Lichenicola cladoniae: one gene and its partner. Each later gene encodes a partner of the first gene's protein in a complex. Links are inferred from orthologs where the notes say so. Each region holds a gene or a part of one and is shown on either strand. Other genes may lie near its edges.

Region 1 (8,414 bases):
TCCCGGCGATAGGCGGCGATCGCCTCGAACCCGTATAGCTGCTCGGTCGCCCCGAAGCGGCGGGTCAGCGGCGAGTGCCGGAACAGCTCGTCCAGCACGGCGAAATCGTTCGCCATCAACGCCGCCTCGTAGCGCGCCACATGCGAGGTCACCTCCGCCAGCGTCGCCGGATCGTCGATCGCGAGCTCGCCGGCCTTGCCGTTCATGCGTGATCAGTCATAGGCAAGCTCGCGTACCCGGGTGATGTCGTCCCGCTCCAGGATCGCCGCCACGCGCAGGCCGAGGCTTTCGGCCCAGGGCCGGGTGATCACCTGCACGCCGATCGGCAACCGGTCCTGCTCGTGCTGGATCGGCACGTTCACCACCGGCAGGCCGACGAAGCTGATCGGCTGGGTGTAGAGGCCCATGTTGGCACGGGCGGACACCGGCTTCCCGTCCAGCATGATCGTCGCATGTCCACGCCGGACCGCCGGGAACGGTGTCGCCGGGGCGAGCAGAAGGTCCGTCGTTTCGAACAAGCGTGCCACCTGCGCACGGAAATGGCTGCGCACCCGCTGCGCCTGGATCACCACCGAGGCCGGGATCATCGCCCCGGCGATCAGCCGGTCGCGCACCGCCGGATCATACGATCCCGCGTCGGTCGCCAGCCAGGGCAGGTGAAGCGCACCGCCCTCCGCGCCGGTCATGACGAACGCCGCCGAGCGTGCCGTCTCGGCATCCTCGAGCACAGCCGGTTCGACGATGGCGCCTGCCCGGGCCAGGGCTTGCGCGACGTGATCGACCGCCGCCAGCGCCTGATCCGAAGCGCCTCGCCGGAACCAGCCCTGCAGCACCCCGACACGAAAGCCCGGCGGCAAGCCCGTTCCGGCGCCGAGTCCGGCCAGCGCCGGGTCATGCCCTCGCCTGGCCATGACCGGATCGCGATCGTCGGCGCCCTGCATCAGCTCGTAGGCCAGGGCGAGATCCCGCACGCTCCGGGCGAACGGACCGACATGGTCCAGGCTGGCAACGAAGGGGAACGCACCGGCGCGCGACAACCGTCCGTAGGTCGGCTTCAGGCCGAACACCCCACACAGCGATGCCGGCACCCGGATCGACCCGTTGGTGTCGGACCCGAGGCTAAGCGCGACCAGCCCGGCTGCCACCGCAGCCGCCGATCCCCCCGAAGAACCGCCGGCAATGCAGTCCGGGTCGTGCGGATTGGCGGTGGTGCCGTAGTGACTGTTCTCGGTGGAGAAGCCGTAGGCGAACTCGTCCATGTTCAGCTGGCCGAGCAGGATCGCGCCCGCCTGCCGTAGCCGGGCCACGATGGTCGCATCCCGCTCCGCCGGAGGATGGCCGGCCAGCACCCGCGAGCCGGCGATCGTGGTGTGGCCCGCCACGTCGAACAGGTTCTTGACCGCGAACGGCACCCCGGCCAGCGGGCCCTGCACCTCGCCCCTGGCGCGCGCCGCATCGGACGCGGCGGCTTCGTCAAGGGAATCGGTCGACCGGACATGGGTGAAGCAGTTCAGCAGCGGGTCGTGCCGGCCAATCCGGTCGAGTGCCTGCCTCACCAGCTCGACCGCCGACCATCGACCGGTGCGCACACCATCGGCGAGAACCGTTGCGTCGATCACGCGACGAACACCGGTGCCGGCTCGATATCGTGCGGCAGCACCATCGCCATCACCCGGGCCGCGTGGCTTTCGAGCAGTTCGAGACTGGCGGCGATCCCGTCGAGATGCGCGGGATCCAGGGAAAGACCGAGGAAGCGCGCCGCCTGTGCGGCCAGGATGGCCTGGTCGGCCGGCTCGGAACTACTCACGCCGGGCCGCCGGGCACCAGCCGGTCCTCGTTGTCGATCATCATGGCCGACTGTCCCGCACGGATGAGGTCGGCGGATCGTATGTGCGGAGCTTGGTCATGCCGGTAGTTTCCAACCCATGCTCCGAACCCGGTTCGACCATTATCGCCGATCCGAGGTGAAGGCTACAATTGCGCAAGCCGCGATTCACGATGCTCTCGCCCGACCGCGCGTGGAACATTTCGTGCGCGGATCGACGCGCTCCAATTACCGCTGCACTGCCGAACGTGAGAGCTCCGACCAGCATTTGCCCGATGCAGCACGCCTCGGCGTCGAGCGCATGACCCGGCACCGCTGGCGACGGCAGGGTGGCGGGCAGCGCGGTCACATGCATCTGGCTCTGGCTCTCTTCTCGTCGATGGCACATCCCGGTCGAGCAGGTACCATGCCGCCAATTGGGTCTATCCGGGAAAATGGCTCCAGCCGGGACGCTCGAAGATGAGCGCAGTGCCGTCCGGGGCGATCACGTGGACCGCGTCCAGGCCGGCTTCGAACATGCCGATCCGGGTCACCCGGATACAAGCGGCCCCTGCCTCGGCGAGCAATGTCGCCTCTGCCCCTGGCGGCACCGCCAGCAGAAGTTCGTAATCGTCGCCGCCGCTCAGCCGGCGCTCGAGCCAGGCCGGACCGGCCTGACGCGCCGCCTCCGACGCCGGCACCAGGGCCGCCTCGATCCGGGCAGCCACGCCGCTCTCGCGACAGAGATGCCCGAGGTCCTGCACCAGCCCGTCGGACACGTCGATCGCCGCATGCGCCACGCCGGCCAGCTTCATCCCCATGCGCGGCTGCGGCAGCCGGTAGCGGTCGGCCAACTGCCCGGTGTCGTCATCGAGTTCCCCGGTCAGGCAGGCCAGGCCGAGGGTGCCGTCGCCGATGGTTCCGGTCACCCAGATACCGTCGCCGGCCTGCGCACCGTTGCGACGCAGCGCGGCGCCGGGTGCGACATGGCCGACGATCGTGAGAGAAAGGACCAGCGGCCCGGTGGTCGAGGTGGTGTCGCCGCCGAAGAGCGAGAGACCGTACTGGGCCTGGTCGATCGCCAGCCCGGCGCCGAAACCCTCGAACCAGTTGGGAGGCAGGTCGGGTGGCACCGACACGGTCATCAGGTAGCCGAGCGGTTCGGCGCCCATTGCCGCGAGATCGGACAGGTTCACCCGCAGCAGCTTGCGCGCCACGGTGTCCGGCGGATCCGCGGCAAGAAAATGAACGCCCGACACCATGGCGTCGGCGCACATCACCAGTTCGCGCCCGGCTGGGGGCAGAAAGACCGCCGCGTCGTCCGACAACGCCAGCCCGCCCGGCCCGGCCAGCGGCCTGAAATGCCGCGCGATGAAAGCGAACTCGGCAGCCGGCTCGGTCACGGACCTGTCTGTTCGGAGACGTCCGGTTCGGGTTCCTGTTCCGGGGCGGGTGCCGGCGCATCGACGTCGAAATCCTGCGGCCGGAGCCGGCGGCCCAGCGCGTTCAGCAACCCGTTCACCATGCGCGGCTCGTCGCCGGAGAAGAACCCGTGCGCCACGTCGAGATATTCGTTGATCACCACCCGGCCGGGCGGGCCGTCCGCCATCGTGAGCTCGCCACCGGCCGCGCGCAGCAGCGCCCGCAGCACCGGATCGAGCCGTGCCAGCGGCCATTCCTCGGGCAGCGCCTCGACCAGCATCAGGTCGAGCCGATCCTGCTCGGTCACCGCGGTGCGCACGATCCGGCCGAACAGCGCCACATCCGCATCGGGCACGCGACCTTCCTCGTAGCCGCCGGTACCCGGCAGCTCGCCGAGGCGGTGGCGCACGAACTGGTCGATCACGCTTTCCGCGCTCTCGCCGCCCTGCTCGCTCTGGAACAGCGCCTGCACGGCGCCGACCCGCGCGGCAGTGCGCGGCCTGCTGCGTGGCGCCTGCTTGCGGCGTGTCTGGCCCTCCGCCATCAGGTTATGTCCCTGCGGCGGTCCGATCGGCGTGTCATGGCGGTCATGACGCGCTTCATCGTCCCTTTGGCCGGTCAGGTCCAGCCTCGCCGAACTCGCGGCTGGCCGCTCCGAGCTCGCGAACGGCATCGGTGCCGGCCTCACGCAGGGCGACATTGGTCAGCGAGCCCAGGATGGTCTCGAAATCGCGGGCTTCGCGAAAGTCGCGATAGACGCTGGCAAAGCGCACATAGGCGACGGTATCCACCTCGCGCAGAGTGTCCATGACCAGCTCGCCGAGCTGCGCGCTCGGGATCTCGGTTTCGCCGGAGGCCTCGAGCTGACGCACCAGGCCGTTGACGATCCGCTCGATCCGCTCCTCATCGACCGGACGCTTGCGCATGGCGATGCGGATCGAGCGGGCCAGCTTCTCCCGCTCGAACGGCACCCGCCGCCCGTCCGACTTGGCGATCATCAGCTCCCTGAGCTGCACCCGCTCGATCGTCGTGAAGCGCTGGCCGCAGCCGGCGCAGAAGCGGCGGCGCCTGATTGCGGCGCCGTCCTCGTTCGGCCGGCTGTCTTTGACCTGCGTGTCCTCGTGGCCGCAGAACGGGCAACGCATGGGTGGATCCTGATCAAATTCGAGAAATCGGCGGTTCCGGAGAGGTGCACTCCCGCAGCCGCAGTGGCAAGTGCGGGGTTCCTGGGCGAAACGCTATGATCCCGGGATGCGAGTCAGCGGCGGTTGACCGAGACCGCTAGGATAATGATCGCGCCCTTGATGATCTCCTGGATGGTGGTGGAAAACCCCATGACCAGCAGGCCGAAGCCGATGATGCCGATGAAGATCGCGCCGACCACCGAACCCAGGATGGTGCCGTAGCCGCCGAACAGGCTGGTGCCGCCGATGATGACGGCGGCGATCACATCGAGTTCGAGCCCGACCCCCATGTTCGGATTGCCGGCACCGCTGCGTGCCGCCAGCATCATTCCCGCCAAGGCAGCGGACATGCTGCAGAGCATGAAGCCGATGATCTTGATCCGGCCCACATTGATGCCGGTGAACTGCGCCGCCACGGCATTGCCGCCGCAGGCGAAGATGCGGCGGCCGAACAGAGAGAAATGCAGCAGGAACCCGCCGACAAGAACGGTGATGACCGTCCACCAGATCGGCATCGGCAGGCCCGCGACCTGGCCGTTCCAGAACGTCGTGCCGAATGCGTCGTCGACGATCGGCACCGGCATGGTGTCGGTCAGCGTCATCGCCCCGCCGGAGAACACGCTCAGCATGCCGAGCGTGACCAGGAAGGACGGGATGCGCAGCCGGGTGACCAGCAATCCGTTGATCGCACCGATGACGGCGCCCATCAGCAGGACCAGCAAGGCCGCCGCCCAGGACGGCCAGTTCGCCTGCACCAGCATGGCCACGATCATGCCCGAGAAGCTGGCGACCGAACCGACCGACAGGTCGATCTCGCCCGATACGATTACGAAGGTCATGCCGACCGCGATCACCGACACGATCGCGGTAATGCGCAGGATAGCACCGGCGGTCGCCGCGGACGCGAAATTCGGCGCCATCACGATGAAGAACAGGGTGACGAAACCGAAGATCACGAAGGTGACGTGATCCGCCAGGAACCTGCCGATCGTCCGGCCTAGCGGCGGCCGGGTGCCGGGCAGTGCGATATCCGTCATGCGGGAACCCTTGTCTTCGCGGCCGTCACTTCGGTCTGAAGGAAGGCACGCAGTGTCGGTTCGTCGGCCTGGTCCGGTGCCGTGGCGACGATGGAGCCGCCGACCAGGATCAGGATCCTGTCGGCGGTGGTCACGAGTTCATCGAACTCGGACGAGACCAGCACCACGCCCACTCCCGTGGCCGCGGTGCTGCGGATCAGCGCGCGCATCTCCGCCTTGGCGTTGACGTCCACGCCGGAGGTCGGCTCGTCGAGCAGCAGGAGCCGCGGCGCACGCGCCAGCCACTTGCCGAACACGATCTTCTGCTGGTTGCCGCCGCTCAGAAGCTGCGCGTGCTGGCTTGGACCGGTCGCCACGATGTTGAGGGCCTGCCGGAAGCGCTCGAACAGGCGGTCCTGGCGCGCCGCCGGCACCATCGGCAGCAGGCGGCCGAGCCGCAGGCGATCCAGGCTCGGGAGCGCGATGTTGTCGGCCAGGCTGTGCTTCACCACGAGGCCCTCGAGCCGACGATCCTCCGGCACCAGCGCCATGCCGGCCTCGAGCGCCGCGTGGGTGCGTCCCGGTGCGATCACCCGGCCATCGAGCCGGATCTCGCCACGGCAGTCCGGCAGCAGTCCGAACAAGGCCTTCAGCAACGTCGAGCGTCCGCTGCCGACCAGCCCGGCGATGCCGACGACCTCCCCGGGCGCCACGACCAGCGAGACGTCGCGCAGCTTGCCTCGGGTGGCCAGGCTGCGGACTTCGAGAACCGGGCCGGCCGAGGTGGGACGCACGGCCGGCGTGACGGGGCTCGCCGGCAATGTCGCCGCGGACGATGCCTTGGACATCATGGACGCGATCTTTTCCACCGAGGTGTCGCCGGGCTTCAGCGGGCCGATCATGCGGCCGTCCTTGATGATGCTGAGCCGGTCTGCGATGGCGAATATCTCGGCCATGCGATGGCTGATGTAGATGATGCCGATGCCGCGGCGCTTCAGTCCGGCGATCAGCTCGAACAGCGCGGTTTCCTCCCGCATGGTAAGCGACGAGGTCGGCTCGTCCATGATCAGCACCCGCGCGCCACGCGACAGCGCTTTCAGGATCTCGACCATCTGTCGCTGTGCGAACGCCAGCGAGCGGATCTCCGCATCGGCCGACAATTCGAAGCCGAGCGACGCGATCAGGCGCTCCGTCTCCCGGCGCATCGCCCGCTGGTCGACCCAGAGCCTGGCCACCTGCGGCTCGTGGCCGAGAAACACGTTCTCGGCCACGGTGCCGTTCGGGATCAGGCTGAGTTCCTGGAAGATCATCGCGATCCCGCGCGACAGATGGTCGCTGACGGAGTGGCCGCCGATCGGTTCCCCCTGCAGCACCACCTCGCCGGCATCCGCCCGATGGATGCCCATCAGGATCTTCATCAGCGTCGACTTGCCAGCACCGTTCTCGCCGAGCAGCGCATGCACCTCGCCGGGGAACAGTTCGAAGTCGACATCGTAGAGAACGCGGTTCGCACCGAAGCTCTTGCTGATCTGCCTCAGGCTGACGAGAGGCGGGTCACCGGCCTCCCATGCGCCGCTCGCCGCCCCGGTCACAGGTCCCGACCCTTCGAGAAGCACGGGCCCCTTCAGAAGCACTGGCCCCTGCAGAGCTTGACCAGCGATGCCGGCGGCTCCTCCTTGGTGACGTCCTTGAGCGCGCTGAGCAGGTTCAGCTTGGTGACGGCCAGGGTCGGCACCTCGATATACGGCGGCACTTTCAGGCCGAGCAGCGCATAGCCGGCCGATTTCGCCTCGGCCACGCCCTGGTCGTACGGACGCTGCGAGCCGATCGCCGAGATCTCGTCGCGGGCGACGTAATAGGCGCTGTCGGTTGCAAGATCGTTGGTGGTGACGACGATTTTGCGCCCGAGGGTTTTGGCGGCTGCCACGACCTGCTCGGCGGGCGTATCCCAGGCGACGAAGATCCCCTTGAGGTTCGGATGCGCGGTCATCATCGCGGTGGCGACGCCGTAGGCTTTTTCCGGCGTGGCGAAGGTGCTGGTCTGGACCAGCTTGACGTCGGGCAGCGATTCAAGCGCCTTCAGCATGCCGACTTTCCGGGCGGCGACCGAATAATAGTAGTCGTAGACCAGGGTGATGAAACCGATCTCGCCCTTGTTGCCGATGCGGGCAGCCAGTTCGCGCGTCGCGAACATCGCGTTGCTCTGGTTGTCGGACGCGGTCACCGACACGTAATCCTTGCCCGGTGTCATATCGACGGCGACGTTATCCATGAAGACCAGCTTTATGCCGGCGGCAGCAGCCTTCTTGTAGGCAGCGGATTCTCCCAGCGGATCGAGCGGCACGGAGAAAATCACGTCGGGCTTGCGGGCGATGACCTCCTCGAGGTCGCTGATCTGCTTGCCGGGCTGGAACTTCGCATTGGTCGTTGCAACGACGGTGATCCCGAACGACGCCAGCGTCTGCGTGATGCCGCGCACCTGCAGCATCGGCCAGCCTGCATCCATGGTCTGCATGACGATGCCTGCCGTGTAGTGGCCGGCCTTGAGCTTGGCGATCTGCTCCGGTGTGAAGGTCAGCACGTCCGGTGAGGAGGCGGGCGCGCCTTGCGGATAGCCCGGCACCTTCTGGCCAAACGGCGACAACGGTGGCGGCTGCATGAGCGCCTTGGCGGCCGGTGGAATGTTGTCGGGCCAGGAATAGGCATCTGCCGCCGAGGCAGGCACCGCCATTGCCAGCATGCCCGCGCCGAACAGCGCAGCCAGGCCCACTCGACCGTTGATGTTCATGAAGCGTCCCCGCCGTTTTTCGTTTTTTGATTAATTCGAGCTTAGTGCCCGAGCCAATCTGGCGCCATGCTGGTCATTGGGCAAGCATGATCGGGGTCATGATGATCCCGGGGACGGATTGCCTTCGCTCTGAACCGGCGTTCAGACGCTCGGTCCCTGCGCCGCGACCGGATTGAGGAACGGGCGTCCCTGGCGGCTGC
Region 2 (8,235 bases), 470 kb from region 1 along the record:
GGCCTACGACCAGATTGACAAGGCTCCTGAGGAGCGCGCTCGCGGCATCACGATCTCGACTGCCCATGTCGAGTACGAGACCAAGAACCGCCATTACGCCCACGTCGATTGCCCGGGCCACGCCGACTACGTGAAGAACATGATCACCGGTGCCGCCCAGATGGACGGTGCGATCCTGGTCGTGTCCGCAGCCGATGGCCCGATGCCGCAGACCCGCGAGCACATCCTGCTTGCCCGTCAGGTCGGCGTTCCGGCACTGGTCGTGTTCCTGAACAAGGTTGATCAGGTCGATGATCCCGAGCTGCTCGAGCTCGTCGAGATGGAAGTGCGCGAGCTGCTTTCGTCCTACCAGTTCCCGGGCGACGACATTCCGATCGTGAAGGGCTCCGCGCTCGTCACCCTGAATGACGGCGACAAGACCCTCGGCGAGAATTCGGTGATCGAGCTGATGGCGGCAGTCGATGCCTACATCCCGCAGCCCGAGCGCATGATCGACCGTCCGTTCCTGATGCCGATCGAGGACGTGTTCTCGATCTCCGGCCGTGGCACCGTCGTCACCGGCCGCGTCGAGCGCGGCGTCGTCAATGTCGGCGAGGAAGTCGAGATCGTCGGCATCAAGAACACCGTCAAGACCGTCGTTACCGGCGTCGAGATGTTCCGCAAGCTGCTCGATCGCGGGCAGGCCGGCGACAACATCGGCGCGCTGCTGCGCGGCACGAAGCGTGAAGACGTCGAGCGCGGCCAGGTGCTTGCAAAGCCGGGTTCGATCACCCCGCACACCAAGTTCAAGGCCGAGGCCTACATCCTGACGAAGGAAGAGGGTGGCCGTCACACGCCGTTCTTCACCAACTATCGTCCGCAGTTCTACTTCCGCACGACCGACGTGACCGGTGTGGTTCAGCTTCCCGAGGGCACCGAGATGGTGATGCCGGGCGACAACATTTCGATGGATGTCGAGCTGATTGCCCCGATCGCGATGGACGAGGGTCTTCGTTTCGCAATTCGCGAAGGTGGCCGCACAGTCGGCGCCGGCGTGGTTGCATCGATCCAGGCCTGAAACCCAGCCGAGACAGAGGCCCCGAACTGAAGTTGGACTTGAGTTAATATGGACAACCAGAACATCCGCATTCGCCTGAAGGCGTACGATCACCGCGTGCTGGATAACAGCACAAAGGAAATCGTTAACACGGCGAAGCGTACGGGTGCGCGGGTTCGGGGTCCTATCCCGCTGCCGACGCATATCGAGAAATTCACCGTTAACCGCTCCCCTCATGTGGACAAGAAAAGCCGCGAGCAGTTCGAGATTCGGACTCATCGCCGGCTGCTCGACATCGTCGAGCCGACACCGCAAACCGTGGACGCACTCATGAAGCTCGACCTCGCCGCCGGCGTGGATGTCGAGATCAAGCTGTAAGGTCCAGACGATGCGCACCGGATTGATTGCAAAAAAGCTGGGTATGACCCGGCTTTTCAAGGACGACGGCACACATGTGCCGGTCACCGTCCTGCACCTCGACAATGTGCAGGTGGTCGATGTTCGTACCCAGGCTCGCGACGGCTACAACGCCGTCCAGCTCGGTTACGGCAACGCCAAGGTGAAGCATGTTTCCAAGCCGAACCGTGGCCACTTCGCCGGCCTGAAGGTCGAGCCGAAGAAGAAGCTCGCGGAGTTCCGCGTAGCCGAAGACGCCCTGCTCGAGTCCGGCGTCACCCTGTCTGCCGCCCATTTCGTGGTCGGCCAGAAGGTTGACGTGACCGGGACCAGCAAGGGCAAGGGCTTCGCCGGCGGTATGAAGCGCTGGAACTTCGCAGGTCTCGAAGCCTCGCACGGCGTGTCGGTCAGCCATCGGTCCCTCGGATCGACCGGTAACCGCCAGGATCCGGGCAGGACCTTCAAGAACAAGAAGATGCCTGGCCATCTCGGCATGGAGCGGGTGACCACTCTGAACCTCGAGATCGCTCTCGTGGATGCAGAGCGGAGCCTCGTCATGGTTCGCGGTTCCATTCCCGGTGGCAAGAATGGCTACGTGCGGATCCGCGATGCGATCAAGAAGGCTCGCCACGTCGATGCGCCGTATCCGGCCGCACTCGTCGAAGCGGCAGCCACCACACCGGCTGCAGGCTGAGGAAGAGGGCAATGGACGTCGATATCAAGACCCTCGACAACGGTAGCGCTGGTTCGACCAGCCTGCCTGACGAGATTTTCGGGGCAACCCCGCGCAGCGACATCATGGCGCGCGTGGTTCAGTGGCAGCTCGCCAAGCGCCGTGCCGGCACCCACAAGGTGAAGGGCATGGGCGAGGTTTCGGGCACCACCCGCAAGCCCTACAAGCAGAAGGGCACCGGTAACGCCCGCCAGGGTTCGCTGCGCGCTCCGCAGTTCCGGACCGGTGGCGCCGTGCATGGACCCGTCGTGCGCAGCCACGCCTTCAGCCTTCCCAAGAAGGTTCGCCGGCTCGGCCTGATCTCGGCGCTGTCGCAGAAGCATGCGGATGGCAAGCTGATCGTCCTCGACGTGGCGAACGGCACGGCCAAGACCGCCGAGCTCGCGGCGAAGCTGAAGGTTCTCGGCTGGACATCGGCACTGATCGTGGATGGCATCGTGGACGAGGCGTTCCTGCGCTCCGCCCGCAACCTGCCCAAGATCGACGTGCTGCCGTCCGTCGGCGCCAACGTCTACGACATCCTGAACCATGAAGTTCTGGCGATCACCCGCGCCGGGCTCGAAGGCCTGAAGGAGCGCCTGGCATGACCAATATCCTGGCGATCCGCCGGTCGGCCGAGCGCATGTCGCGCGAGGCGATGTATGACATCGTCCGCGCGCCGCTGATCACCGAGAAGGCCACCGCGCTTTCCGAGAAGAACCAGGTCGTGTTCCGGGTATCGATCGATGCGACCAAGCCGCAGATCAAGGCTGCGGTCGAGGGTCTGTTCGGTGTGAAGGTTCTCGGGGTGAACACGCTGATCCAGAAGGGCAAGACGAAGCGCTTCCGTGGTCGTCCTGGTGTTCGTTCCGACGTCAAGAAGGCGTTTGTGCAGCTTGCGGAGGGTCAGTCGATCGATCTCTCCGCCCGGCTCGCCTGACGCGGGGTAGATTTCGATGGCATTAAAGCACTTTAAGCCTGTCACACCGTCGCTGCGCGGAACGGTCCTGATCGACCGCAGCGAACTGTGGAAGGGCAAGCCGGTCAAGACCCTCACCGAGGGCAAGCACAATACCGGTGGACGTAACAATCACGGTCGGACGACATCGTTCTTCCGGGGTGGTGGTCACAAGCGGACCTATCGTTTCGTGGACTTCAAGCGTCGCAAGTTCGACGTTGTCGGCACGATCGAGCGGATCGAGTATGACCCGAACCGCACGGCGTTCATCGCGCTGGTGAAGTACGCCGATGGCGAGCTGGCCTATATCCTGGCTCCCCAGCGTATCAAGGCTGGCGACCAGGTGATTGCCGGCGCACGCGTCGACATCAAGCCGGGTAACGCGATGCCGCTGTCGGCCATTCCGGTCGGCACGATCGTGCACAACATCGAGCTGAAGCAGGGCGCCGGCGGCAAGATGTCGCGCTCCGCGGGCACCTATGCCCAGCTGGTCGGCAAGGATAGCGGCTACGCGCAGATCAAGCTGCAGTCCGGCGAATTGCGCGTCGTTCGCGGCGAATGCATGGCGACTGTCGGTGCGGTGTCGAACCCGGACAACATGAACCAGAGCATCGGCAAGGCCGGTCGCGCACGCTGGATGGGCCGTCGTCCGCATAACCGCGGCGTCGTCATGAACCCGGTCGACCATCCGCACGGTGGTGGTGAGGGTCGTACGTCGGGCGGTCGTCATCCGGTTACCCCGTGGGGCAAGCCGACCAAGGGCTACAAGACGCGTGGTAACAAGCGCACCGACAGCCTGATCATCCGTCGCCGCAAGACCGGCAAGTAAGGGGGGCAAACAGAGATGGCACGTTCCGTCTGGAAAGGCCCGTTCGTTGACGGGTATCTGCTGAACAAGGCCGAGGCGTCGCGCGCATCGGGTCGTAACGAAGTGATCAAGATCTGGTCGCGTCGCTCCACGATCCTGCCGCAGTTCGTCGGCCTCGTGTTCGGTGTCTATAACGGTCACAAGTTCCTGCCCGTGCAGGTCAACGAGAACATGGTCGGACACAAGTTTGGCGAGTTCTCGCCGACGCGCACCTTCACAGGGCATTCGTCCGACAAGAAGGCGAGGCGCGGCTAACATGAGCAAGCCGAAGCACACACGCGCCCTCGGCGAGACCGAGGCGCAGGCGATCACCCGGAACATCCGCGTCAGCCCACGCAAGCTGAACCTGGTTGCCGGCCTGATCCGCAACAAGCCGGTGGCGCAGGCCGTCGCGACGCTGACCTTCAGCAAGCGACGGATCGCGCTCGCCGTGAAGAAGACGCTCGAGAGCGCCATCGCCAACGCCGAGAACAACCATCAGCTCGACGTCGACCAGCTGGTCGTGAAGCACGCCGAAGTCGGCAAGGCGATCGTGATGCGCCGCTTCCATGCCCGCGGTCGTGGCCGGTCGGCGCAGATCGAGAAGTTCTTCAGCCACCTCAAGATCGTGGTGGCCGAGCAAGCGGTCGCGGTTCCGGCTCCCAAGAGCCCGGCTCCCGAGAACACCGAGCAGAAGGCGGCCTGATCCATGGGTCACAAGGTCAATCCGATCGGGCTCCGGCTCGGCATCAATCGCACCTGGGACAGCCGCTGGTACGCCGGCGCTGACTACGCGAAGCTGCTGCATGACGACCTGAAGCTGCGCAGCTACCTGCGCAAGAAGCTGTCCGGTGCCGGCGTGTCGCGCGTCGTGATCGAGCGTCCGGCGAAGAAGCCGCGCGTGACGATCTATGCCGCACGGCCTGGCGTCGTCATCGGCAAGAAGGGCCAGGACATCGACGTGTTGCGTCGTGATCTCGCCCGCATGGCGAAGACCGACGTCGCGCTGAACATCGTCGAGATCCGCAAGCCGGAAATCGATGCGCAGCTGGTTGCCGAGAACATCGCGCAGCAGCTCGAGCGTCGGGTGGCGTTCCGTCGCGCCATGAAGCGTGCCGTTCAGTCCGCGATGCGTCTCGGCGCACAGGGCATCCGCATCAACTGCGGCGGACGTCTCGGTGGCGCAGAGATCGCCCGCGTCGAGTGGTATCGCGAAGGCCGGGTGCCGCTGCACACGCTTCGCGCCGACATCGACTACGGCGTCGCAACCGCAAAGACGACCTATGGCACGTGCGGCGTGAAGGTCTGGATCTTCAAGGGCGAGATCCTGACCCACGACCCGCTGTCGCAGGACCGTCGTGCCGCCGAGCAGGCGCCGCAGCGCTGATCAGACCCCGGGCCATGCCTGGCGCCTTAGGATAGACGAACATGCTTTCCCCGAAGCGGACGAAATACCGCAAGGCCCACAAGGGCCGCATTCATGGACTGGCCAAGGCCGGCACGACGCTGAACTTCGGTGCGTTCGGCCTGAAGGCCCTGGAGCCGGAGCGGGTGACCGCCCGGCAGATCGAAGCCTCGCGCCGTGCGATCACACGTGCGATGAAGCGCGCGGGCCGCGTCTGGATCCGGATCTTCCCGGACGTTCCGGTCTCGACAAAGCCTGCCGAAGTCCGCATGGGCTCCGGCAAGGGATCGCCCGAGTTCTGGGTGGCCCGGGTGAAGCCGGGTCGCATCGTGTTCGAGATCGACGGCGTGCCGGTCGAGATCGCGAAGCAGGCTCTGGCACTCGGCGCTGCGAAGCTGCCGATCAAGACCAAGTTCGTGACCCGCATCGGGGAGGCCTGAGATGGCGAAAGCAACCAAGCCGTCTGAGCTGCGGGCGAAGACGGAGGACGAGCTGAACACTTTGCTGCTCGACCTTAAGAAGGAGCAGTTCAACCTGCGCTTCCAGCGTGCCGTCGGTCAGACCGAGGGTGCGAGCCGTGTGCGTGAAGTGCGGCGCGAAATTGCGCGGCTCAAGACCGTGCAGCATTCCAACAAAAAGTCCGTGGCAGTCGCCGCGGCGAAGTCCTGAGAGGAGACGGGCGATGCCTAGGCGCGTCCTCACGGGGCGGGTAACGAGCGACAAGATGGACAAGACCATTACGGTTCTGGTCGATCGTCGAGTCATTCATCCGCTCTACAAGAAGTTCATCCGTCGCTCCAAGAAGTATGCGGCGCACGACGAAGCCAACGAGTGCAAGATCGGCGACACCGTTCGTATTCTCGAGTGCCCGCCGATCAGCAAGCGCAAGACCTGGACCGTGGTGACACGCAACGGGACGGCCATGGGTGACGCCAGCACGGTTGCGACCGCGCCGACTTCGCTCGAATCCGTGTCGGCCTGAAGGGGCTAGAGACCAATGATCCATCCCGAGACCAACCTGGACGTGGCCGATAATTCGGGCGCACGTCGGGTGCAGTGCATCAAGGTGCTGGGCGGCTCCAAGCGGAAGACCGCCTCGGTCGGCGACGTGATCGTCGTTTCCATCAAGGAAGCGATCCCACGCGGCAAGGTAAAGAAGGGCGACGTTCACCAGGCGGTGATCGTGCGAACGTCTTTCCCGGTCCGCCGTGCGGACGGCAGCGCGATCCGTTTCGATCGCAACGCCGCGGTGCTGATCAACAAGCAGCAGGAGCCGATCGGCACCCGCATCTTCGGCCCGGTCGTCCGTGAACTGCGTGCGCGCAAGTTCATGAAGATCATCTCGCTGGCACCGGAGGTGCTGTGATGGCTGCTCGTATCAAGAAGGGCGACCAGGTTCTCGTCATCACCGGTTCCTCCAAGGGCACCCGTGGCGAAGTCCTGTCGGTATCGCCGACCGCCTCCAAGGCGATCGTTCGCGGCGTGGCCTTGGCCAAGCGTCATACCAAGCCGAGCCAGGGTCAGCCGGGTGGCATCATCGAGCGTGAAGCCTCGGTGCACCTGTCGAACCTGAAGCTGATCGATCCCAAGAGCGGCAAGCCGACCAAGGTCGGTTTCCGGGTGATCGAGGGCGGCGCCAAGGTCCGTGTCGCCAAGGCGACCGGCGAAATCATCGAGAGCTGAGGAGGCGACGATGTCAGACACAACGGAAGTCCGTGCCCTGCCTCGCATGCAGCAGCGCTACAACGACGAGATGCGTGCTGCACTGCGCGAGCAGTTTGGCTACAAGAACGTGATGCAGGTTCCGCGTCTCGAGAAGATCGTCATCAACATGGGTGTCGGCGAAGCCGCCGGCGACCAGAAGAAGCTCGATGCGGCCGTTGCCGAATTGACCCTCATCGCCGGCCAGAAGCCGGTGAAGACGGTCGCGAAGAAGGCGATCGCCGGCTTCAAGATCCGTGAAGGCCTGCCGATCGGCACCAAGGTGACGCTTCGCAAGGTCCGCATGTATGAGTTCCTTGATCGTCTGGTGACGATCGCGATGCCGCGCGTGCGCGACTTCCGCGGTCTGGCCCCGAACAAGGGCTTCGACGGTCGCGGCAATTTCGCGATGGGTGTCAAGGAACAGATCGTGTTTCCTGAGATCAACTACGATAAGGTGGATCAGGTCCGCGGCATGGACATCATCTTCGTGACCACTGCGAAGACCGATGCCGAGGCGAAGGCTCTCTTGAAGGCGTTCGATCTGCCGTTCGTCGCCGGATAAGGTGGCGGTCGGCGGTATATCCGTCTTTACCGACTAGAAGCTTTTTTTGGAAAACCGCTGGGCGAGCCCGGCAGGTTCCGGAGGGTAGAACAAGGCATGGCTAAGACTTCCAGCGTCAATCGCAACCTCAAGCGCACTGCAATGGCAGCGCGCGACAAGGGCAAGCGGTCGGCACTCAAGAACATCGTTATGGATCGTACGCTCCCCGTGGAGGACCGGTTCGAGGCTTCGTTGAAGCTCGCCGAGCTGCCGCGCAACGGATCGCGTGTCCGCGTGAAGCTGCTCTGCAAGCTGACCGGGCGTTCGCGCGCCAATTATCGGAAGTTCGGCCTCAGCCGAATTGCCCTGCGCGATTTGGCTAGCTCGGGGCAGATCCCCGGCATGGTCAAGTCGAGCTGGTAAGGAGCACGACCCATGTCCATGTCCGATCCACTGGGTGACATGCTCACCCGGATCCGCAATGCACAGCGTGCCCGTCACGTCGCGTGCGTTGCTCCCGCATCCAAGCTCCGTGCGAACGTCCTCGAGGCGCTGCGTCGCGAGGGCTACATCCGTGGCTTCAAGCTCGAAGAGATCCGCACGGGCATCGCCCAGCTGCGCATCGAGCTGAAATAC

The links.
Region 2: the proteins of nusB (region 1) and rpsJ are in contact, whole or in part, in a solved structure (PDB 3D3B), measured with the Escherichia coli proteins. The link is inferred for Lichenicola cladoniae from one-to-one orthologs.

What each region holds. Positions count from the first base shown.
Region 1 is NZ_CP053708.1:1,611,193-1,619,606, reverse strand. What follows is about bases 1,988-4,925. They hold nusB (transcription antitermination factor NusB), read right to left. Parts: upstream 3,771-4,925; coding sequence 3,204-3,770; downstream 1,988-3,203. Other genes in these bases: HN018_RS07465 (ABC transporter permease), read right to left, coding at 4,485-4,925; nrdR (transcriptional regulator NrdR), read right to left, coding at 3,826-4,371; thiL (thiamine-phosphate kinase), read right to left, coding at 2,248-3,207. Outside these bases: oxalurate catabolism protein HpxZ, read right to left, coding at 1-206; HN018_RS07490 (AtzE family amidohydrolase), read right to left, coding at 213-1,619; HN018_RS07485 (DUF4089 domain-containing protein), read right to left, coding at 1,616-1,807; more of HN018_RS07465, read right to left, coding at 4,926-5,447; HN018_RS07460 (sugar ABC transporter ATP-binding protein), read right to left, coding at 5,444-7,018; HN018_RS07455 (substrate-binding domain-containing protein), read right to left, coding at 7,051-8,214; HN018_RS07450 (Rieske (2Fe-2S) protein), read right to left, coding at 8,356-8,414. UniProt on the Escherichia coli protein: Part of the processive rRNA transcription and antitermination complex (rrnTAC). The complex forms an RNA-chaperone ring around the RNA exit tunnel of RNA polymerase (RNAP).
Region 2 is NZ_CP053708.1:1,146,592-1,154,826, forward strand. The notes cover bases 1-2,759. They hold rpsJ (30S ribosomal protein S10), read left to right. Parts: upstream 1-1,105; coding sequence 1,106-1,414; downstream 1,415-2,759. Other genes in these bases: tuf (elongation factor Tu), read left to right, coding at 1-1,057; rplC (50S ribosomal protein L3), read left to right, coding at 1,425-2,126; rplD (50S ribosomal protein L4), read left to right, coding at 2,138-2,752. In the rest of the region: HN018_RS05210 (50S ribosomal protein L23), read left to right, coding at 2,788-3,084; rplB (50S ribosomal protein L2), read left to right, coding at 3,101-3,931; rpsS (30S ribosomal protein S19), read left to right, coding at 3,947-4,225; rplV (50S ribosomal protein L22), read left to right, coding at 4,227-4,655; rpsC (30S ribosomal protein S3), read left to right, coding at 4,659-5,336; rplP (50S ribosomal protein L16), read left to right, coding at 5,378-5,794; rpmC (50S ribosomal protein L29), read left to right, coding at 5,796-6,023; rpsQ (30S ribosomal protein S17), read left to right, coding at 6,037-6,336; rplN (50S ribosomal protein L14), read left to right, coding at 6,352-6,720; rplX (50S ribosomal protein L24), read left to right, coding at 6,720-7,037; rplE (50S ribosomal protein L5), read left to right, coding at 7,048-7,620; rpsN (30S ribosomal protein S14), read left to right, coding at 7,717-8,022; rpsH (30S ribosomal protein S8), read left to right, coding at 8,035-8,235. UniProt on the Escherichia coli protein: Involved in the binding of tRNA to the ribosomes. Part of the processive rRNA transcription and antitermination complex (rrnTAC). The complex forms an RNA-chaperone ring around the RNA exit tunnel of RNA polymerase (RNAP).